One region of the Tardiphaga sp. 619_E2_N8_4 genome, then DNA from elsewhere that is predicted to be linked to it. Evidence: predicted binding sites of a transcription regulator. Region 1 holds the regulator's gene; each other region holds the start of a gene.

Region 1 (6,083 bases):
TTGTCCTCGGCAGCGTTGGCTTCGGCGTCCTTGACCATCTTCTGGATGTCGGACTCGGACAGACCGCCGGATGCCTGGATCCGGATCTGCTGTTCCTTGTTGGTCGCCTTGTCCTTCGCCGACACGTTGACGATGCCGTTGGCGTCGATGTCGAAGGTCACCTCGACCTGCGGCATGCCGCGCGGAGCCGGCGGAATGCCCATCAGGTCGAACTGGCCGAGCGGCTTGTTGTCGGCTGCCATTTCGCGCTCACCCTGGAAGACCCGGATGGTGACGGCGTTCTGGTTGTCCTCGGCCGTCGAAAACACCTGGCTCTTCTTGGTCGGGATCGTCGTGTTGCGCTCGATGATGCGGGTGAACACGCCACCCAGCGTCTCGATGCCCAGCGACAGCGGGGTCACGTCGAGCAGCAGCACGTCCTTGACGTCGCCCTGCAGCACGCCGGCCTGAATGGCGGCGCCGATGGCCACGACTTCGTCCGGGTTGACGCCCTTGTGGGGCTCCTTGCCGAAGAACTGCTTCACGACTTCCTGGATCTTCGGCATGCGGATCATGCCGCCGACCAGAACCACTTCGCCGATTTCACCGGCGGTGAGGCCCGCATCCTTGAGCGCCTTGCGGCAAGGCTCGATGGTCTTCTGCACGAGATCGTCGACCAGCGCTTCGAACTTGGCACGGGTCAGCTTCAACGTCAGATGCTTCGGACCGGAGGCATCCGCCGTGATGAACGGCAGGTTGATTTCGGTCTGGGTCGTCGACGACAGTTCGATCTTCGCTTTTTCAGCAGCTTCCTTCAGGCGCTGCAGAGCCAGCTTGTCGTTGCGCAGGTCGATGCCCTGCTCTTTCTTGAACTCGTCGGCGAGGTAGCCGACCAGACGCATGTCGAAGTCTTCACCGCCGAGGAACGTGTCGCCGTTGGTGGACTTCACTTCGAACACGCCGTCGCCGATCTCAAGGATCGAGACGTCGAAGGTGCCGCCGCCGAGGTCGTACACCGCGATGGTGCCGGACTTCGACTTGTCGAGGCCGTAAGCGAGCGCAGCCGCAGTCGGCTCGTTGATGATGCGCAGCACTTCGAGGCCGGCGATCTTGCCGGCATCCTTGGTGGCCTGACGCTGGGCATCGTTGAAGTAGGCGGGCACGGTGATGACGGCCTGCTCGACCTTCTGGCCGAGATGAGCCTCCGCGGTCTCCTTCATCTTCTGCAGCGTGAAGGCGGAGATCTGCGAGGGCGAATAGGTTTTACCGTCGACTTCGACCCAGGCGTCGCCATTGCCACCCTTGGCAATCTTGTAGGGGACAAGTTTCTTGTCCTTCTCGACGGTCGGATCGTCATAGCGGCGGCCGATCAGGCGCTTCACCGCGAAAATGGTGCGCTCGGGATTGGTAACTGCCTGGCGCTTGGCCGGCTGGCCGACGAGGCGCTCGCCATCATCGGTAAAAGCCACGATGGACGGCGTGGTCCGCATGCCTTCTGCGTTCTCGATGACCTTCGGCGTTTTGCCATCCATGACGGCGACGCAGGAATTCGTCGTACCGAGGTCGATACCGATGACCTTTCCCATGCTCTCATATCCTTTTTCTGCGGCAGGTTGGCTGGGCCCTGACGGCACCCCGCTCCCAACCCCCAAACATCAACTATTCGCGATATTGCGACGGTAGGCCTCATATAGGAGGGGGGGTGGTGGCCGCAAGGCATCTGGCACACTCCAGACCCATGAAAACACGACCGGTGCGCGAAATTAATATTTGGTGAAACAGACCCTTGGCGGTTGTTTCGCCAATACGCGACGGATGGGCGCGGACCGCGCCGGGAACGGATTTATGGCTTGATCTGTTGGCGGAACAGGGCAACCGTGAAAGCCCTTTCCGACCGGGCGCGCGGCGACCAAGGCCGGAGCCCCGCACCATCGAACAGCCTCAATGCAAACCCAGTAGATTTTTCATGAAACATGCTGCGCCCCTGTTCGCCTTGACCATGCTGACGGCCATTTCGGTCGCCCACCGCCCCGCTTTGGCGGCTGATCCCGTCTTCCCGCCGGGTGTCCGTGTGGGTCTGGCCCCGCTGGTTGGCCTCGCCCCGGCAAAGACCTTTGTCGGCTTCGAGACCTCCGATCAGGGCGTCAAGGTGCTTGTAACCGAACTGCCGGCCGCCGCCTTCAACGAGGTTGAGACCGCGTTCAAGGCCAATCCGGCGGGCATGGTCGCGAAGCCGGAAAGCATAGAGACCACAGCCGGAAAGGCCTTCTACACGATCGAGAATGCCAAGGACGCGACCGGCAATGTCAGGCGCTATTCGATGATCGTCGGCGGCGGGACCTTCTCCGGCTATGTCGCCGTGCAGGTCCCGGAAAACGCCCAGAAAATCTACACCGACGACGCGGTGCGCCAGATGCTCTCATCCGCCGTGGTCCGCAAGGAAGTCCCGCTGGCCGAGCAGCTCGGCCTGATGCCGTTCAAGGTCGCCGAAATGAGCGACTTCAAAACTGTCCGTACGCTGGCGCCCGGCGCCGCTTTGTTGCTTGCCGACTCGAGCGACGAGAACAGCATAGAAACGAGCCCTTTCATGGTGATCGGCAGCCTGGCCTCGGCGCCGGAAAAGGCCGAAGATCGCGGCCGCTTTGCTCAGCAGGCAGCAGGCACGATTCCCGGCCTGCGCGAAGGCCGCATCACCATGTCGGAGCCGCAACGGATCGACGGCATGGCAGGCTGGGAGACCCGTATCGACGCCGTCAGCGGCAAGAACAACACGCCGGTCAGCGTTGTGCAGTGGCTGCGCTTCGGCGGCGGCAAGGTCACCATGCGCATTATCGCAAGCGCCCCACGTGACGATTGGGCCAAGGCGTTTCCGCGCTTCCGCGCCGTGCGCGACGGTATCGAGCCGCGCTAAAGAACGCACGGCCGTCCTCACGGCCCGCTTTACGATCTCCCCGTGACCTGATTTGCTGGGCCAATTCGGTACGGGGAATTTCGCGATGCTCAACAGACGTCAGGTTCTCGGGGGGCTTGGAGCCGTAGCCATGACCAGCCTAGCTCCCAAAACATTATCCGCCGCCGGCAAGGTCAGTCTCGATCGCACATCCGTTCTGCTGGTGATCGACGTGCAGAACTGCTTCCTGCCGGGCGGCAGCTTGGCCGTGAAGGACGGCGACAAGGTCGTCCCGATCATCAACGGCATCGCGAAGAAATTCGCCGATGTGGTGATGACACAGGACTGGCACACGCCGGGCCATATCTCCTTCGCATCCAGCCACAGCGGCAAGAAGCCGTTTGAGACCCTTGAGGTGAAATACGGCAAACAGGTGCTGTGGCCGGATCACTGCGTGCAGGGCACTGAAGGGGCTGCGCTGTCGAAGGATCTCGCGATCCCGCATACCGAGCTGATCCTGCGCAAGGGCTTCAACAAGGACGTCGACAGCTATTCGGCGTTTACCGAGGCTGACGGAAAGACCACCACCGGTCTTGCCGCCTATCTGAAAGCCCGCAAATTGCAGCGTGTATTTATCGCCGGCCTCGCCACCGACTTCTGTGTCGCGTGGTCGGCGCTCGATGCGCGAAAAGCAGGTTTCGATGTCTATGTGATCGAAGATGCCTGCCGCGGCATCGACACGCAGGGCTCGCTGGCCAAGGCCTGGGCCGACATGAACAAAGCCGGCGTGAAACGGATTCAGTCAGGCGATCTGGCGGCTTAACTCTCGCTGTCATCGCCCGGCTTGACCGGGCGATCCAGCTCTTACTACGCAGCTTTACTCCGACGCTACAGGCGCCGCCTTGGCCCCACCCTTCGACACGCCGACCAGCGCCGGGCGCAGTACGCGTTCGCCGATGGTGTAACCGGCCTGCACGACCTGAACGACGGTGCCCGCGGGCACCGAGGCATCGGGCACTTCGTACATCGCCTGCTGGAAGTTCGGATCGAACTTCTCGCCCGACGGATCGAACTTCTTCACGCCGTTCTTTTCCAGCGTGTTGAGCAGCGAACGCTCGGTGAGCTCGACACCTTCGAGGAGCGCCTTCAGGCCTGGATCGGCGGCGGCCTTGGTGTCGGCAGGCACGGCATCGAGGGCGCGCTGCAGGCTGTCGGCGATATCGAGCACTTCACGCGCGAAATTGGCGATCGCATAGGTGCGGCCGTCGGCGACTTCCTTCTGGGTCCGCTTGCGCAGATTTTCCATCTCCGCCAGCGTGCGCAGCATCTTGTCGCGCGATTCCGCTGCTTCCTTGGTCAGGGCCTCGACCGAATTCGGTTCCGGATCGTCCGGCATGATGTAGGGCTTGGAGACCACCGGATCGGCGGCCGCTGCCGTCTTGTCCTGATTGTCGTTCTGCCCATTGGAATCAGTCATCACGCTGCCTTCTCAAAAACACGCCAAAATGGTGGGATTGCTGAGCGGGATATCGGGGTTTGAGCGCCGAAAATCAAGCGCAACCGGCCGGATTCGGCCGATCTGTCAGCCGCCGAGCATGCGGCTAACGATGCGCGCCGCGTAATCTACCATCGGGATCACCCGCGCATAGTTCAGCCGGGTCGGGCCGATGACACCGAGAACGCCGACAATATGGCCGGCGCCATCGCTGTAGGGCGCAATGATCGTGGACGAGCCGGACAGCGAGAACAGCTTGTTTTCCGAGCCGATGAAGATGCGGACACCTTCGGCCGTCTCCGCCCGGCCGAGAAGGTCGATCACCTCGCGCTTGGCTTCGAGATCGTCGAACAGGAGGCGAACGCGTTCAAGATCCTCCAGCGCATGGAGATCCTCGAGCAGATTGGCCTGGCCGCGCACGATCAGCTGCCGATCATCCTTCTCGCCACCCGACCAGCTGGCAATGCCGGCGGCAATGACCTTCTGGGTCAGCTGATCGAGCTCGATCTGGTTCTGGGTCAGCGCCGTCTCCAGCTCCAACCGGGCCTCAGCCAGCGTGCGGCCGCGAATCCGGGCATTAAGGAAGTTCGACGCCTCATTCAGCACCGACGACGGCACGCCCGGCGGCAGGGTCAGCACGCGGTTTTCGACCTGGCCATCCTCGGCGACCAGCACGACCAGCGCCTTTTCGGGCTCCAGACGGACGAATTCGATGTGTTTCAGCCGCACATTGGACTTGGCGGTCAAAACCACCGCCGCCGCGCGGGTCAGCCCGGACAGCTGCGTCAGCGCCTCGCCGAGCGCCGCTTCCACCGTCTGCGAGCGCCCCACCGAAGACAGTTGCTGCTGGATCGACTGCCGTTCGGGCTCGGTGAGGTCACCGACCTGCATCAAGGCATCGACGAAGAACCGCAGCCCGAGTTCGGTTGGCAGCCGGCCGGCAGACGTGTGTGGCGCATAGATGAGGCCGAGCTGCTCCAGGTCCGACATGACGTTGCGGACCGAGGCTGGCGACAGCGGAACCGTGATCAGGCGTGAAATATTGCGCGAACCGACAGGTTCGCCGGTGGCGAGATAGCTCTCGACGATCTGCCGGAAGATCTCACGCGATCGCTCATTGAGCTGGGCGAGCCCGGCATGCGGCGAAATCAGGCCGATCGGATCGTGGTGGGCCACAGGGTACTCCTTGAGAACCTAATCTGTCGCTCCGGCGGGCCGGATACAAGCACCATTGCGGTTGTGGAACCTGCCCCGCCCTTGCCGCTGCGGTCTGTGGCCCCTAAAAGCACCGCGAACAGGCTTCTCTGGACATTTGGAAGGATTTTCTCATGCGGCCAAGCCGTCGTGCGCCCGATGAACTGCGCGCCGTGTCGCTGGAACGCGGCGTGGTCAAATATGCCGAAGGCTCCTGCATGGTGAAATTCGGTGACACCCACGTGCTGGTGACCGCCACGCTGGAGGAGCGCCTGCCACCATGGCTTAAGGGCCAGGGCCGCGGCTGGGTCACCGCCGAATACGGCATGCTGCCCCGCGCCACGCTGGAACGCACCCGCCGCGAAGCCGCATCCGGCAAGCAGGGCGGCCGCACCGTCGAGATCCAGCGCCTGATCGGCCGCTCGCTGCGCGCTGCCGTCGACCTCGAAGCGCTCGGCGAACGCCAGATCACCATCGACTGCGACGTGATCCAGGCCGATGGCGGCACCCGCACGGCGTCGATCA
Region 2 (6,083 bases), 2.3 Mb from region 1:
CAAAATCTTCAGGTCATTGCAGGCGCCGATCAACCGCTCGCCGGCCGCGGTGAGACCGTCGCCGAGATCGGGCCCGGACGGGAAGTGAAACGGCACGCCATGGCCGAAGATGTTGGTCCGGCTCCACACCGGCCCGATCGACCGCAACCCCGCCGCATAGAGAACGTCGAGGAATCTGAGCTCGGCGTCGATGGCCTCCGCGCCTTCCAGATGGACCACCACGGCCAGCGCCTTGCGCTCAATGGCGGACCGGATTTCGGCGGTGGTGGCGCAGATCGCCACCGCGCCTGCGGAAGCGCGTTCGAGCTGCAGCAGGATGGCCAGTTCGGCGACGACGGAATTGCGCGCCTCGTCCATCGTCAGCGGCTCGGGGAGCGGCACGGCGTAGCGTCCGCCCGTCATCTGAGCCATGAATCCCGATGACGCCTGAGCTGCCGGCGAATACAGCGCGAACAGCCCGCCGACGAATGCGCCGGCCTTCGCCTTCGGCAGGTCGATGTGACCGGCGGCTTCCCCGGTCAGGAAGTCGGATACCGGATCGTGCGATTGCGATTTGTACAGCCGCAGCAGCACATCGTTGTGACCGTCGAAAACCGGAACGGATGCAGTCATGAGATACTCGTTGAGGGCCAGGGCAGCGACGGGCTCAGCATAGCTGATTCAACGCCACTGCGACGCGCGAACAAGGCACGCGTCGCATTTCCGCACGCGAACTACCGGACTTCCACCGTCTTGAACTCCGCCGGAAGGATCACTTCCAGCAGTTCGCAATTGTCGGAGTAATCACGGATCAGATGCCTGATGCGTGGCGGCTGGGTCCAGCATGACCCCTGACGCATGGTCATCTCGCCCTCGCCTTCCATATAGGCCTTCACCCAGCCGTTCAGCACATAGACCAGCTGAAACTCGGCATCGTGATAGTGAAGCTTGGAGACCTCTTTCGGATCGCAAGGTCCGATCAGCCGGATGACATGCGCATGCGCCAAACCGCCGGTCGCAGCGGCAACGCCGAGATCGCGATACTTTGCGTAGGCACGCAGGCCGTCGCCGAGAAATGCTTCTTCCTGATAGTGACTGATCGCGACGCGCTGCTTGCGGCGCTGGCCGGGTTTCGCGACAGCTTTTGCACTCGCCTTGGCTGGCTTGCCAACAGAGAGCTTCTTTGCTGCTTTCGCTACCGCCTGTGTCGCAGGCTTCTTCGTCGCAGCCGCTTTCGCTGCGCTCTTTGACGTTCGCTTCAGCTTCGCCATGTCGTGTTTCCCACCCGGCGCAATGCCGAACAAACGGCCAGCGCGTCCGGGAACCTAGCTGTAGTTCAGCACAGCGGCAATTCATCCGGCGCGTTGAGAGGCGCGGACTAGTGCAACCGGAAGACGCCATCCACGGCACGAAGCTCGGCCGGCTTGATCAGTTTCGAATGCGCGACGGTTACCGCAAAGAGCGGGCCATCGAGCTTCTCTTGCCAGAAATCCAGGAAATCCTTCAGCGCGGGAAACTTCGGAAACAAATCATAGTTCTGCCAGACATAGGTCTGCAGCAGCGAGGGGTGATCGGGCATGCGGTAGAGGATCTGCGCCGTCGTCAGTCCGTAGCCAAGCACCTGCTTCCTGAAATCGTCAGAAACTGCATTTCTCGAGACCATGTTCAACCTCCATGGACAGAGCGCATTCGGCTAAGTGGATTCCGGTTTGACGTCGAACTTCGCTCTGCTCTCCTGTGACCGTGCTGACTGCAGCGAACCGGCTTCCACTTCGCCCATGACAACACGATGCATGAAATGTGACGCAAGCAACGTCTTCATCACAAGCTTAAAAGTTTAATAATGTATTGAAAGCCGAGTGTTAGCAGCCACTTACCGTGGATGCTAACGGATTCGAGAGCCGGTATCGGAGGGTCTTAACCAATTCTGGCACCCGTCATATTTGAGTGCCAAAATATTTGATACAGACCCTTGCCGGTGAGGAACGTTCGGCCTATGTCCGGACCAGCTGCGCTGGCACTTGTTGGCTCAGACTGCCAATTTAAATTTCTCAAGCATCTACAGAAACTTAGGAGGACTGCATGAAATTCCGTCCGCTTCACGATCGCGTTGTGGTCAAGCGTATCGACGCCGAAGAGAAGTCCGCTGGCGGCATCATCATTCCGGATAGCGCCAAAGAGAAGCCCTCCCAGGGCGAGATCGTCTCCGTCGGCCCGGGCGGCCGCGACGAAGCCGGCAAGCTGATCCCGATCGATCTGAAGGTCGGCGAGCGCGTGCTGTTCGGCAAGTGGTCGGGCACCGAGGTCAAGATCGATGGTCAGGACCTGCTGATCATGAAGGAAAGCGACATCATGGGCGTCCTCGAAGGTGCCGCTCCCGCCAAGAAGAAGGCCGCTTAAGCGCCTTTTCCCCATCCATCCTGATTTTCAAGGAAGCAAAACATGTCAGCTAAAGAAGTGAAATTCGGCGTTGATGCCCGCGACAAGATGCTGCGCGGCGTCGACATTCTCGCCAACGCCGTGAAGGTGACGCTCGGTCCGAAGGGCCGCAACGTCGTCATCGACAAGTCATTCGGCGCGCCCCGCATCACCAAGGACGGCGTCACCGTCGCCAAGGAAATCGAGCTCGACGACAAGTTCGAGAACATGGGCGCCCAGATGGTGCGCGAAGTGGCCTCGAAGTCGGCCGACGCGGCCGGCGACGGCACCACCACCGCCACCGTGCTCGCTCAGGCGATCGTCCGTGAAGGCGCCAAGTCGGTTGCTGCCGGCATGAACCCGATGGATCTGAAGCGCGGCATCGACCTGGCTGTGGAAGCCGTGGTTGCTGACCTCGTCAAGAACTCCAAGAAGGTCACCTCGAACGACGAAATCGCTCAGGTCGGCACCATCTCCGCCAACGGCGACGCAGAAATCGGCAAGTTCCTCGCCGACGCGATGAAGAAGGTCGGCAACGAGGGCGTCATCACGGTTGAAGAAGCCAAGTCGCTCGAAACCGAACTCGACGTCGTCGAAGGCATGCAGTTCGACCGCGGCTACATCTCGCCCTACTTCGTCACCAACGCCGACAAGATGCGCGTTGAATTCGACGACGCCTACATCCTGATCAACGAGAAGAAGCTCTCCTCGCTGAACGAGATGCTGCCGCTGCTCGAAGCCGTCGTGCAGACCGGCAAGCCGCTCGTCATCGTCGCGGAAGACGTCGAAGGCGAAGCTCTCGCCACCCTCGTCGTCAACCGCCTGCGTGGCGGCCTCAAGGTCGCTGCCGTCAAGGCTCCGGGCTTCGGCGATCGCCGCAAGGCCATGCTGCAGGACATCGCGATCCTGACCGGCGGCCAGGCGATCTCGGAAGATCTCGGCATCAAGCTCGAGAACGTCACGCTCGCCATGCTTGGCCGCGCCAAGAAGGTGATGATCGACAAGGAAAACTCCACCATCGTCAACGGCGCCGGCAAGAAGGCCGACATCGAAGCACGCGTGGCGCAGATCAAGGCACAGATCGAAGAAACCACTTCGGACTACGACCGTGAGAAGCTGCAGGAGCGTCTCGCCAAGCTGGCTGGCGGCGTTGCCGTCATCCGCGTCGGCGGCGCGACCGAAGTCGAAGTGAAGGAGCGCAAGGACCGCGTTGATGACGCGATGCATGCGACCCGCGCTGCGGTTGAAGAAGGCATCGTCCCCGGCGGCGGCGTCGCTCTGCTCCGCGCTTCGGAACAGCTGAAGAAGATCAAGACCGCGAACGACGACCAGAAGACCGGCGTCGAGATCGTCCGCAAGGCCCTGTCGGCTCCGGCTCGCCAGATCGCCATCAACGCAGGCGAAGACGGTTCGGTCATCGTCGGCAAGGTCCTCGAGACCGCGACCTACAGCTACGGCTTCGACTCGCAGACCGGCACCTACGGCGACATGCTCAAGAAGGGCATCATCGATCCGACCAAGGTTGTCCGTGCAGCGATCCAGAACGCAGCTTCGGTTGCCGGCCTGCTGATCACCACGGAAGCCATGGTTGCCGAACTGCCCAAGAAGGGCGGCGCAGGCGGTGGCGGCATGCCTCCGGGCGGCGGCATGGGCGGCATGGACTTCTAAGTCCAACGCTTCAAGCAACTATCAGAATGCAGAACCCCGGCAGCGATGCCGGGGTTTTTGTTTGCGGGATAGGATAGAGAAAACAACTGGGCTCGCCGCCCATTTCAGATCGCAAGAAGATTCCTCAATGCGGGCGCTATGTCGATCCAATCGTCAAGCCAACATACACGCACTCCCAAGTGCAGCAAGGACACCTCCTGTATCTCGCGGACCTTGGGATCCACAGGGGACTTAGCCACCCAAATATGCCGAGGGGAGATCTCGTTTGCGCTGCTAACTACAGAGAATGTCTTGATGGAGTTTGCGTGTGTCCACCCTAGCCATTTTCTAATGTTGGGATCGGCAAGTGAGTGGCCGACTATCAGCAAGCGTGAGCTTTGCGCATGAAATAGAAAGAGCGACTGAGCCCATGTTGAGATACTTCCAGCAAGATCCAAGTATTCCTGCTCTCTAAATATCAATTGATCTCTAGAATCTCGCCGACGGCTGCTCTTTGACTTCCGCGAAGCGGGAGCGATCGCTCCATGGCAATGGAAGATCGGGGTCGCCAATCTACCTTTGGCTTCCCCTCCTCGAAATGACTTCACAAACGACGCTGGCGGGTTCTCTATCTTCCCTGTTCGAGCGCGATATTCCCTGATCAGAAACAAATCCAACAGGGCATAAAGCAACGTGTCAGCGTTGAAGTTGATGATCGACTCCGGCCCCTTCCCACTACCATTTGCTCGAGCCAGCTCTCTGGTAAGCTGAATCAAGGTGCAATCGGCATATTCAGCTTCAAAAAACGAGCACAGATCATGAAGCGGGCCATTTTTCAGCCATCGCGGATCATTTAACGCCTCGACTAGTGCTGCTTCGACCTTGGCTTTCTTCGCTATTTTCAGCAGGTCCGAGTAAAGCGCTTGCTCCAGTAAATTCTCGAAGTCCTCTAAAGACTTCCCATTCAATAACAAGCGACTCGCCGCGCCTTGTAACAAGGCATCCAGACCCCATCGCGTTTCCTGGATGACACTGCGAAATGACGCCATGTCGTACCACGTGCTGAATGCCTCATTCACGATTCGGCGAGATAACTCTTCCCATGTGGGGACTAGCCCCGTCGAAATACCGGCCCCAACGCAGAGACACCAAGAGCTAGATGCTAAGACCCCGCGATAACGATGATCAGTACCTTTAAACGGGCTGTTTTTTGGGGTTACCTTGATCGGGGAAAGAGACATTCTTGCTCTCTGGCGCGCGGTTAATTCCGGAGACGTACATTACACGCTCTGATCGATGGAAACGAGGTGCGAGTACCACAACGTTCATACGCCCTACTGCTCGTAATTCAGCAGCCCCTTGTCGCGCGTGATGAGCGTCGCAACGAGGTTGGGGGCGCGGCGACGATGCGGGCGGCGACTTGCCGGGCGGGAGTGACGACGCCCTCAGCAATCCCGATGATATGCCGGCAAGCTGCATCTACGGAAACGCAGGCAAAGATAGTTCGGTAATTGCGCACAAGGTGCTCGAAACACCACCTACGCGCACAGCTTGGACTCGCAGGCCGGCACCTACAGCGACATGTTCAAGAAGGAGTAACGGTCGCCGAACTGCCGAAGAAGAACGCTGCATGCCCCGTAATTCCTCCGGGTGATGGCGCGGGCGACATGTACTTCTAAGGTCCAGCCCCTCAGCTAGTTACGAAACGAAAGAGCCCCGGCAAGCTACGCCGGGGTGTTTGTCTGCGCGGTCGTTAACTAAGAGCGACGTGTCAACGCACAGCGCCCGTGCAAAATGCCGCCTAATCAGCTTCCCGCGGCCGGCACCACATCACTCATCGAATTCGCCAGGATCGCCATCAGAAGCCCGGGAAACCGCGCTTCGATATCGGCGGCCCGCACGGCGTTCTGATGCTCGACGCCCTTTTTCCTTGTCTGGATCAGGCCGGCCTCGCGCAGCACGCGAAAATGGTTCGACAAAGTGGACTTGGCAATGGTCGGGCATGGCGACGCCGCCGTGCAGGACAGGCAGCCGCTCTC
Region 3 (6,083 bases), 4.9 Mb from region 1:
GTCCATGGCTCGTTGGAGCCGTGAATACGATACAGGGTCGAACCGAGATACATCGCGCGAGCACCGAGCGGATTCTCCGGACCGCCTTCCAAGTAACGCGGCAGGTCAGGACGGCGCGCCAGCATTTCCTTTGGCGGCGTCCACGACGGCCATTCCTTCTTCGCCGTGATCGTCTTTACGCCGGACCAGGTGAAGCCCGGCCGGCCGACGCCGATGCCATAGCGCATCGCCTTGCCACCGCCCTGCACCAGAAACAGGAACTTGTTCGGCGTATCGACGACGATGGTGCCGGCGCTTTCGCTGCCCTGATATTCGACCATCTGCGGTTGATACTTGGGATCCAGCGCGGGGCGCGTGGCATCTGCCGTCTCCTCCTGCTGATAGACGCGCTGTTGCGGATCCATCGGCGGCAGCAGCGAGCGGCGCTGCTCGTAAGAGTAGTCCGGCTGTTGCTGGTAACGCTGGCCCTGCTGCGCCGGACCATCACTGAACAGAAACTCGATGAAGCCGCCGCCCATGCGCGAGCGTTCGGCATAGGCCGTGCGCTGCATCGGGCGCTGCGGCTGCTGCGCATACACCACCGGAGGCTCGGCGAATTGCGCCGCGGCTTCCACCGCAAGCGCCTGATGCGATCCAGCGGCGATGAAAGATGCGCTGGCAAGAAGCGTGAGAGAGAACTTTCTGAACATCGACGTACTCTGTACTGTTTCGTCGTGCGCGTTCTCACCTGAGAAGCGCTTTGCACACTCCGACTTAAGGTTAAAATCGCCTCGGTTTGGTAAACACAATCGCCGTTTGGATTCACCACGTCGTCAAACGGCGCAGTTCTATTTAGTAGCGTTTATTTTGAATGAACGCGAAAGCCCCATGGTTAACTAACAGTTTGCGCAGCGATTATCGGCTATCGGTGCGATGTTCCCGCGTGAACTTCACGTTAAACTCATGGGTATACGAATGGGGGATTGATTGAACGTTGGGGGACCTGATGTCTGTTCGTCGCAAGCGATTTCGCATTGAAGAAGTTTTCGGTACCGCGCCTATGCCCAATGAAGTGGTGGGCAGCAGCGAGCCGATGCCGATGCATCGCGAAATCATGGCTGAGCTCCGCGCGATCCGCGCGCAGATGGGAGCGCCGGCCCGCAACGCCGTGACAGATCAGGTCGGCGCCGCCGCCGATCAGCAGGTTGCGGAAGCACAGGCGCTGCTCGCCACCTATCGCGCACAGATCGAGCAGTGCGAAAAGCTCAAGATCGAACTCGATCTGATCCACGACGCCATTACCCGCACCAAGATGGAAATCGCAGTTCTTCACGGCAAGAGCTTCGAAGGCGACGAAATGGCGAAGGTCAACGGTGAACTCGGCGCCGTCGTCGGCGGTACCGAAGAAGCCACGCAGCAGATTCTCGCCGCAGCCGAAGCCATCGATAATGCATCGACAGCGCTCGGCAAGGTGACCTCGCCCGATCAGCAGAAGCAGATGCTGGAAGAGATCGGCGATAACGTCGTCGCGATCTTCGAAGCCTGTAACTTCCAGGACCTCACCGGCCAGCGCATCAGCAAGGTGATGACCACGATGAAGTTCATCGAAAACCGCATTACTGCGATGATGGACATCTGGGGTGGCGTCGATGAGATCAAGGCGCATGCGCCGGCCAAGGTCGATGACCGCAGCGAAGACGACAAGCTGCTCAACGGCCCGAAGCTGGACGGCGACGTCGGCCACGCTTCGCAGGACGATATCGACGCGCTGTTCGGCTAAGACAATTTTCGACTACAGTTAGAGATCGTTTAACGCCGGGCAGCAATGCCCGGCGTTTTTATCATCACGAAACAGAGCAGCACCGCCAGCGCCAACACGGTCCCAAGCAGCAGCACCATGCGGTCGGACAGTGTCTCGACTGCGGACGCCACCACGAATGGCGCGAAGGCCTGCACGAACAAAGCCGGCCGCGCGATACGGCCGATCACACGGCCATACCCCGCCGGGCCGAACATCAGAAGCGGCAGCGCACCGCGCGCGATGGTCATGACGCCATTGGCCGCTCCGAAGCCGATAGCGAACAAGGCCGCCAGCGGAAACGAAATCCCCGCAAAGGCCAGCATCGCGAAGGCCGATACCACGAGCACCACCGCCCCGCGCGCGATCCACAGCGGATGGGTGCGTCCCGCCAGCATGAAGTCTGCCAGCCGCGATGCCACCTGCGCCGGACCGAACATCGCACCGATGGTCACCGCCGTTGCAGCACTGAGCCCGCCGCGCTCCAGCAGCGCGAGCAGGTTCGAGGTCACGCCCGACAGAATGAAGCTGTAAAGCGAGAACGCCGCCGCCAGCAGGATGAACGGCCAGCCTTCCGGGCGCAGGGTTGCCTGCGGGGGAACGACAACGGCGTCCACCACGGGCAGAGGCGCGACGGCGACGTGGCGCGGCAATGCAAAAGCATGAAGCGGCGCAACGACAAATGCGAAGATCGCTGCGAAGGTCAGATACGTCCCGCGCCAGCCGACGGCCTCAAGCAGAAGATGGGTCGCCGGCCAGCCAACCGTCGAGGCGAAGCCGCCTGCAAAGGTCACGAAGGTGATCTGCCGCCGCGCCGAGGCACCGAAGATACGCGTCAGCGTGGCGAAGGCGGGATCGTAGAGCGACGCAGACATTGCAGCGCCGAGCAACACCCAGCAGGCCAGATAGGTCGCGGGATGATCGGCGACTGAAAACAGAGCGAGACCCAAGGCACCGGCCAATGCGCCCGATGCCATGACGACATTGCCGCCGTGGCGGTCGATCAATCCACCAACCACCGGCGACAGCAGTCCCGATACGATCAGCCCCAGCGAAAAGCCCGCCATGCCGAAGGCCAGCGACCAGCCATGCGCCGCCGTGACATGCGGCATGGTCAGCACCGGTGGATAGATCAGGATGCCCCAGGTCAGGATCTGGGTGAATGCCAGCACAAGGACCGCGCGGCCCGGTCCGAAAACAAGGTCGCGCAATCGGTGCATGGGCTCACGTCTTCAAGGGAGTGGCGGAACCCGCCTTACGCCTCAGGTCAGGCCTTAGGTGCGCAACGGACATAGACCATGTTGCCGTAGCGAACCGCAGCGTCCTTGTCGATGAAGCGCGTGACGAGAATCCGACCGTCGAAGGAGACGATCTCGCGATCCTTCTCACCACCGGCGGGACCGGGCGGGCCGATATAGTTCTTGCCGCTCGGCGAGCCCTTGAGGCGCAGTTCCTGCGGCGTCGCCTCGTCGGCAAGATGCATGATGACGCCGCCGGTGGCGCCCTGGCCGATGATATAGGGCTGCTTGCACTGGCCGCGCGCGGCATTCTCGGTGCGAACGCGATCGTTGGGATTCATGTAAGACGCCAGACCCCAGCGGCCGACGAGTTCTTCCGAGCGGATCGAGGCTGGCAGTTCCGGCGCCGGCGGGGGCTCCGGCGGCGGTGTCGGCTGCGAGTTCCCAAAGCTGAACCCGCCCAATCCACCAGACGTGCTGCACCCGCCCAATGACAGCGCCAAAGTTGAAACGATCGCCAGATGGGCAACCGTGCGGGCGTAGCGTGACCTGATCATATTATCCCCTAGAGCAAATTCCCCGGCTGCCCGTCCCGGCAGCCAAGCGCAAAACACCTGACGGCGCAATGAGGTCGGCAGAATTACGCCGACTCTCCATTATGGTTTCCAGATCATCCTATATTGGCCTCACCAAGGCCTTAAGGCCTCGCTTGACTCAAAAAGCGTCTGGCCATATTTCCCGGACGCTCAATTAGCACTCCCGGAGCGCGATTGCTAAGGGAATGAGCCGGCCGCCTTGAGCGTTCCGGCTGGATTCCCGCCCGCCTCCGAGATGGCAACGAAATCGCAAACCCTAAAGGGACACTCCCATGGCCAAGACCAAATTCCGCCCGCTGCACGACCGCGTCGTCGTCAAGCGCATCGTCGCCGACGAGAAGACCAAGGGCGGCATCATCATCCCGGACAGCGCCAAGGAAAAGCCGTCTGAAGGCGAAGTCGTCGGCGTGGGCCCCGGTGGCCGCGACGAAGCCGGCAAGCTGATCCCGATCGATATCAAGGTCGGCGACAAGGTTCTGTTCGGCAAGTGGTCGGGCACCGAGATCAAACTCGACGGCGAAGAACTCCTCATCATGAAGGAGTCGGACATCATGGGCGTGATCGCCTAAGCGACTCGCTTCAGCCTCCCCACACGCCGTCATGCCCGGACTTGATCCGGGCATCCATCTGGCTTCTTCGCAGGAAGATGGATGGCCGGGACAAGCCCGGCCATGACAGCGTTTTAATTTCAAATTCCCATCACTTGGAGCACCATCACATGGCCGCCAAAGACGTTAAATTCTCCGGAGACGCGCGCGATCGCATGCTGCGCGGCGTCGACATTCTCGCCAATGCCGTCAAGGTCACGCTCGGTCCGAAGGGCCGCAATGTCGTGATCGAGAAGTCGTTCGGCGCTCCGCGCATCACCAAGGACGGCGTCACCGTCGCCAAGGAGATCGAGCTCGAGGACAAGTTCGAGAACATGGGCGCGCAGATGCTGCGCGAAGTCGCCTCGAAGACCAACGACACCGCAGGCGACGGCACCACCACCGCCACCGTGCTGGCCCAGGCCATCGTCCGTGAAGGCGCCAAGTCGGTTGCTGCCGGCATGAACCCGATGGACCTCAAGCGCGGCATCGATATCGCCGTCGCCGCCGTCATCAAGGACATCACCAAGCGCGCCAAGCCGGTTGCGTCTTCGGCTGAAGTCGCTCAGGTCGGTACCATCTCCGCCAACGGCGACGCCGCCATCGGCAAGATGATCGCCCAGGCAATGCAGAAGGTCGGGAACGAAGGCGTCATCACGGTTGAAGAGAACAAGTCGCTCGAGACCGAAGTCGACATCGTCGAGGGCATGAAGTTCGATCGCGGCTACCTGTCGCCCTACTTCGTCACCAATGCCGAGAAGATGACCGCCGAGCTCGAGGACGTGTACGTCCTGCTCGTCGAGAAGAAGATCTCCAGCCTGCAGGCCATGCTGCCGGTGCTCGAAGCCGTGGTGCAGTCGGGCAAGCCGCTGCTGATCATCGCTGAAGACGTCGAGGGCGAAGCCCTCGCCACCCTCGTCGTCAACCGCCTGCGCGGTGGCCTCAAGGTTGCTGCCGTCAAGGCACCGGGCTTCGGCGATCGCCGCAAGGCGATGCTGGAAGACCTTGCGATCCTGACCGGCGGTCAGCTCGTCTCGGAAGATCTCGGCATGAAGCTGGAAAGCGTCACGCTCGCCATGCTCGGCCGCGCCAAGAAGGTCGTGATCGACAAGGAAAACACCACTGTCGTCAACGGCGCTGGCAAGAAGCCGGCGATCGAAGCCCGCGTCAATCAGATCAAGGCGCAGATCGAGGAAACCACCTCGGACTACGACCGTGAGAAGCTGCAGGAGCGTCTGGCCAAGCTTGCAGGCGGCGTCGCGGTGATCCGCGTCGGCGGCGCGACCGAAGTCGAAGTGAAGGAAAAGAAGGATCGCGTGGATGACGCGCTGAACGCCACCCGTGCGGCCGTTCAGGAAGGCATCGTCCCCGGTGGCGGCACTGCGCTGCTGCGTGCCAAGAAGGCCGTCGGCCGTCTCACCAACGAGAACGCCGATGTGCAGGCCGGTATCAACATCGTGCTGAAGGCGCTGGAAGCTCCGATCCGCCAGATCGCCGAAAACGCCGGCGTTGAAGGTTCGATCGTGGTCGGCAAGATCCTGGACGAGAAGTCCGAGACCTTCGGCTTCGACGCACAGACCGAAACCTATGTCGACATGGTCGCCAAGGGCATCATCGATCCGGCCAAGGTGGTGCGTACTGCACTGCAGGACGCCGCCTCGGTTGCCGGCCTGCTGGTCACCACCGAAGCCATGGTCGCCGAACTGCCGAAGGAAGCTGCACCGGCGATGCCGGGCGGTGGCGGCGGTATGGGTGGCATGGGCGGAATGGGAGGCATGGGCTTCTAAGCCCTGCTTTCACGCTCAACTGCATTGTGATCGAAGGCCGCCTCCGGGCGGCCTTCTTTTTTGCCCTGATACAATGCGCCTGCGACTTATGGCCTTTC

Evidence for each region. Region 1 encodes HrcA, which represses chaperone genes, less so after heat shock. Its sites were predicted from a motif close to GTTAGCACTCNCNNNNNGNGAGTGCTAAC; they were not measured.
Region 2: AB8A23_RS15950 (co-chaperone GroES) is a predicted target of HrcA. The motif match lies at 1,906-1,934, and genes of this name have one in related genera.
Region 3: AB8A23_RS28375 (co-chaperone GroES) is a predicted target of HrcA. The motif match lies at 3,765-3,793, and genes of this name have one in related genera.

The regions. Positions count from the first base shown of each region.
Region 1 is NZ_JBPWQJ010000001.1:1,068,116-1,074,198, forward strand. It holds gene dnaK (molecular chaperone DnaK) at 1-1,565, opposite strand, end outside; gene AB8A23_RS05060 (hypothetical protein) at 1,946-2,890, shown strand; gene pncA (bifunctional nicotinamidase/pyrazinamidase) at 2,976-3,692, shown strand; gene grpE (nucleotide exchange factor GrpE) at 3,747-4,346, opposite strand; gene hrcA (heat-inducible transcriptional repressor HrcA) at 4,452-5,540, opposite strand; gene rph (ribonuclease PH) at 5,693-6,083, shown strand, end outside.
Region 2 is NZ_JBPWQJ010000001.1:3,359,076-3,365,158, reverse strand. It holds gene AB8A23_RS15965 (dipeptidase) at 1-612, opposite strand, end outside; gene AB8A23_RS15960 (cupin domain-containing protein) at 714-1,250, opposite strand; gene AB8A23_RS15955 (usg protein) at 1,358-1,642, opposite strand; gene AB8A23_RS15950 (co-chaperone GroES) at 2,062-2,379, shown strand; gene groL (chaperonin GroEL) at 2,422-4,065, shown strand; gene AB8A23_RS15940 (SIR2 family protein) at 4,170-5,093, opposite strand; gene AB8A23_RS15935 (ArsR/SmtB family transcription factor) at 5,850-6,083, opposite strand, start outside.
Region 3 is NZ_JBPWQJ010000001.1:5,978,152-5,984,234, reverse strand. It holds gene AB8A23_RS28395 (L,D-transpeptidase) at 1-689, opposite strand, end outside; gene AB8A23_RS28390 (protein phosphatase CheZ) at 986-1,759, shown strand; gene AB8A23_RS28385 (MFS transporter) at 1,789-2,997, opposite strand; gene AB8A23_RS28380 (hypothetical protein) at 3,045-3,572, opposite strand; gene AB8A23_RS28375 (co-chaperone GroES) at 3,884-4,180, shown strand; gene groL (chaperonin GroEL) at 4,330-5,985, shown strand.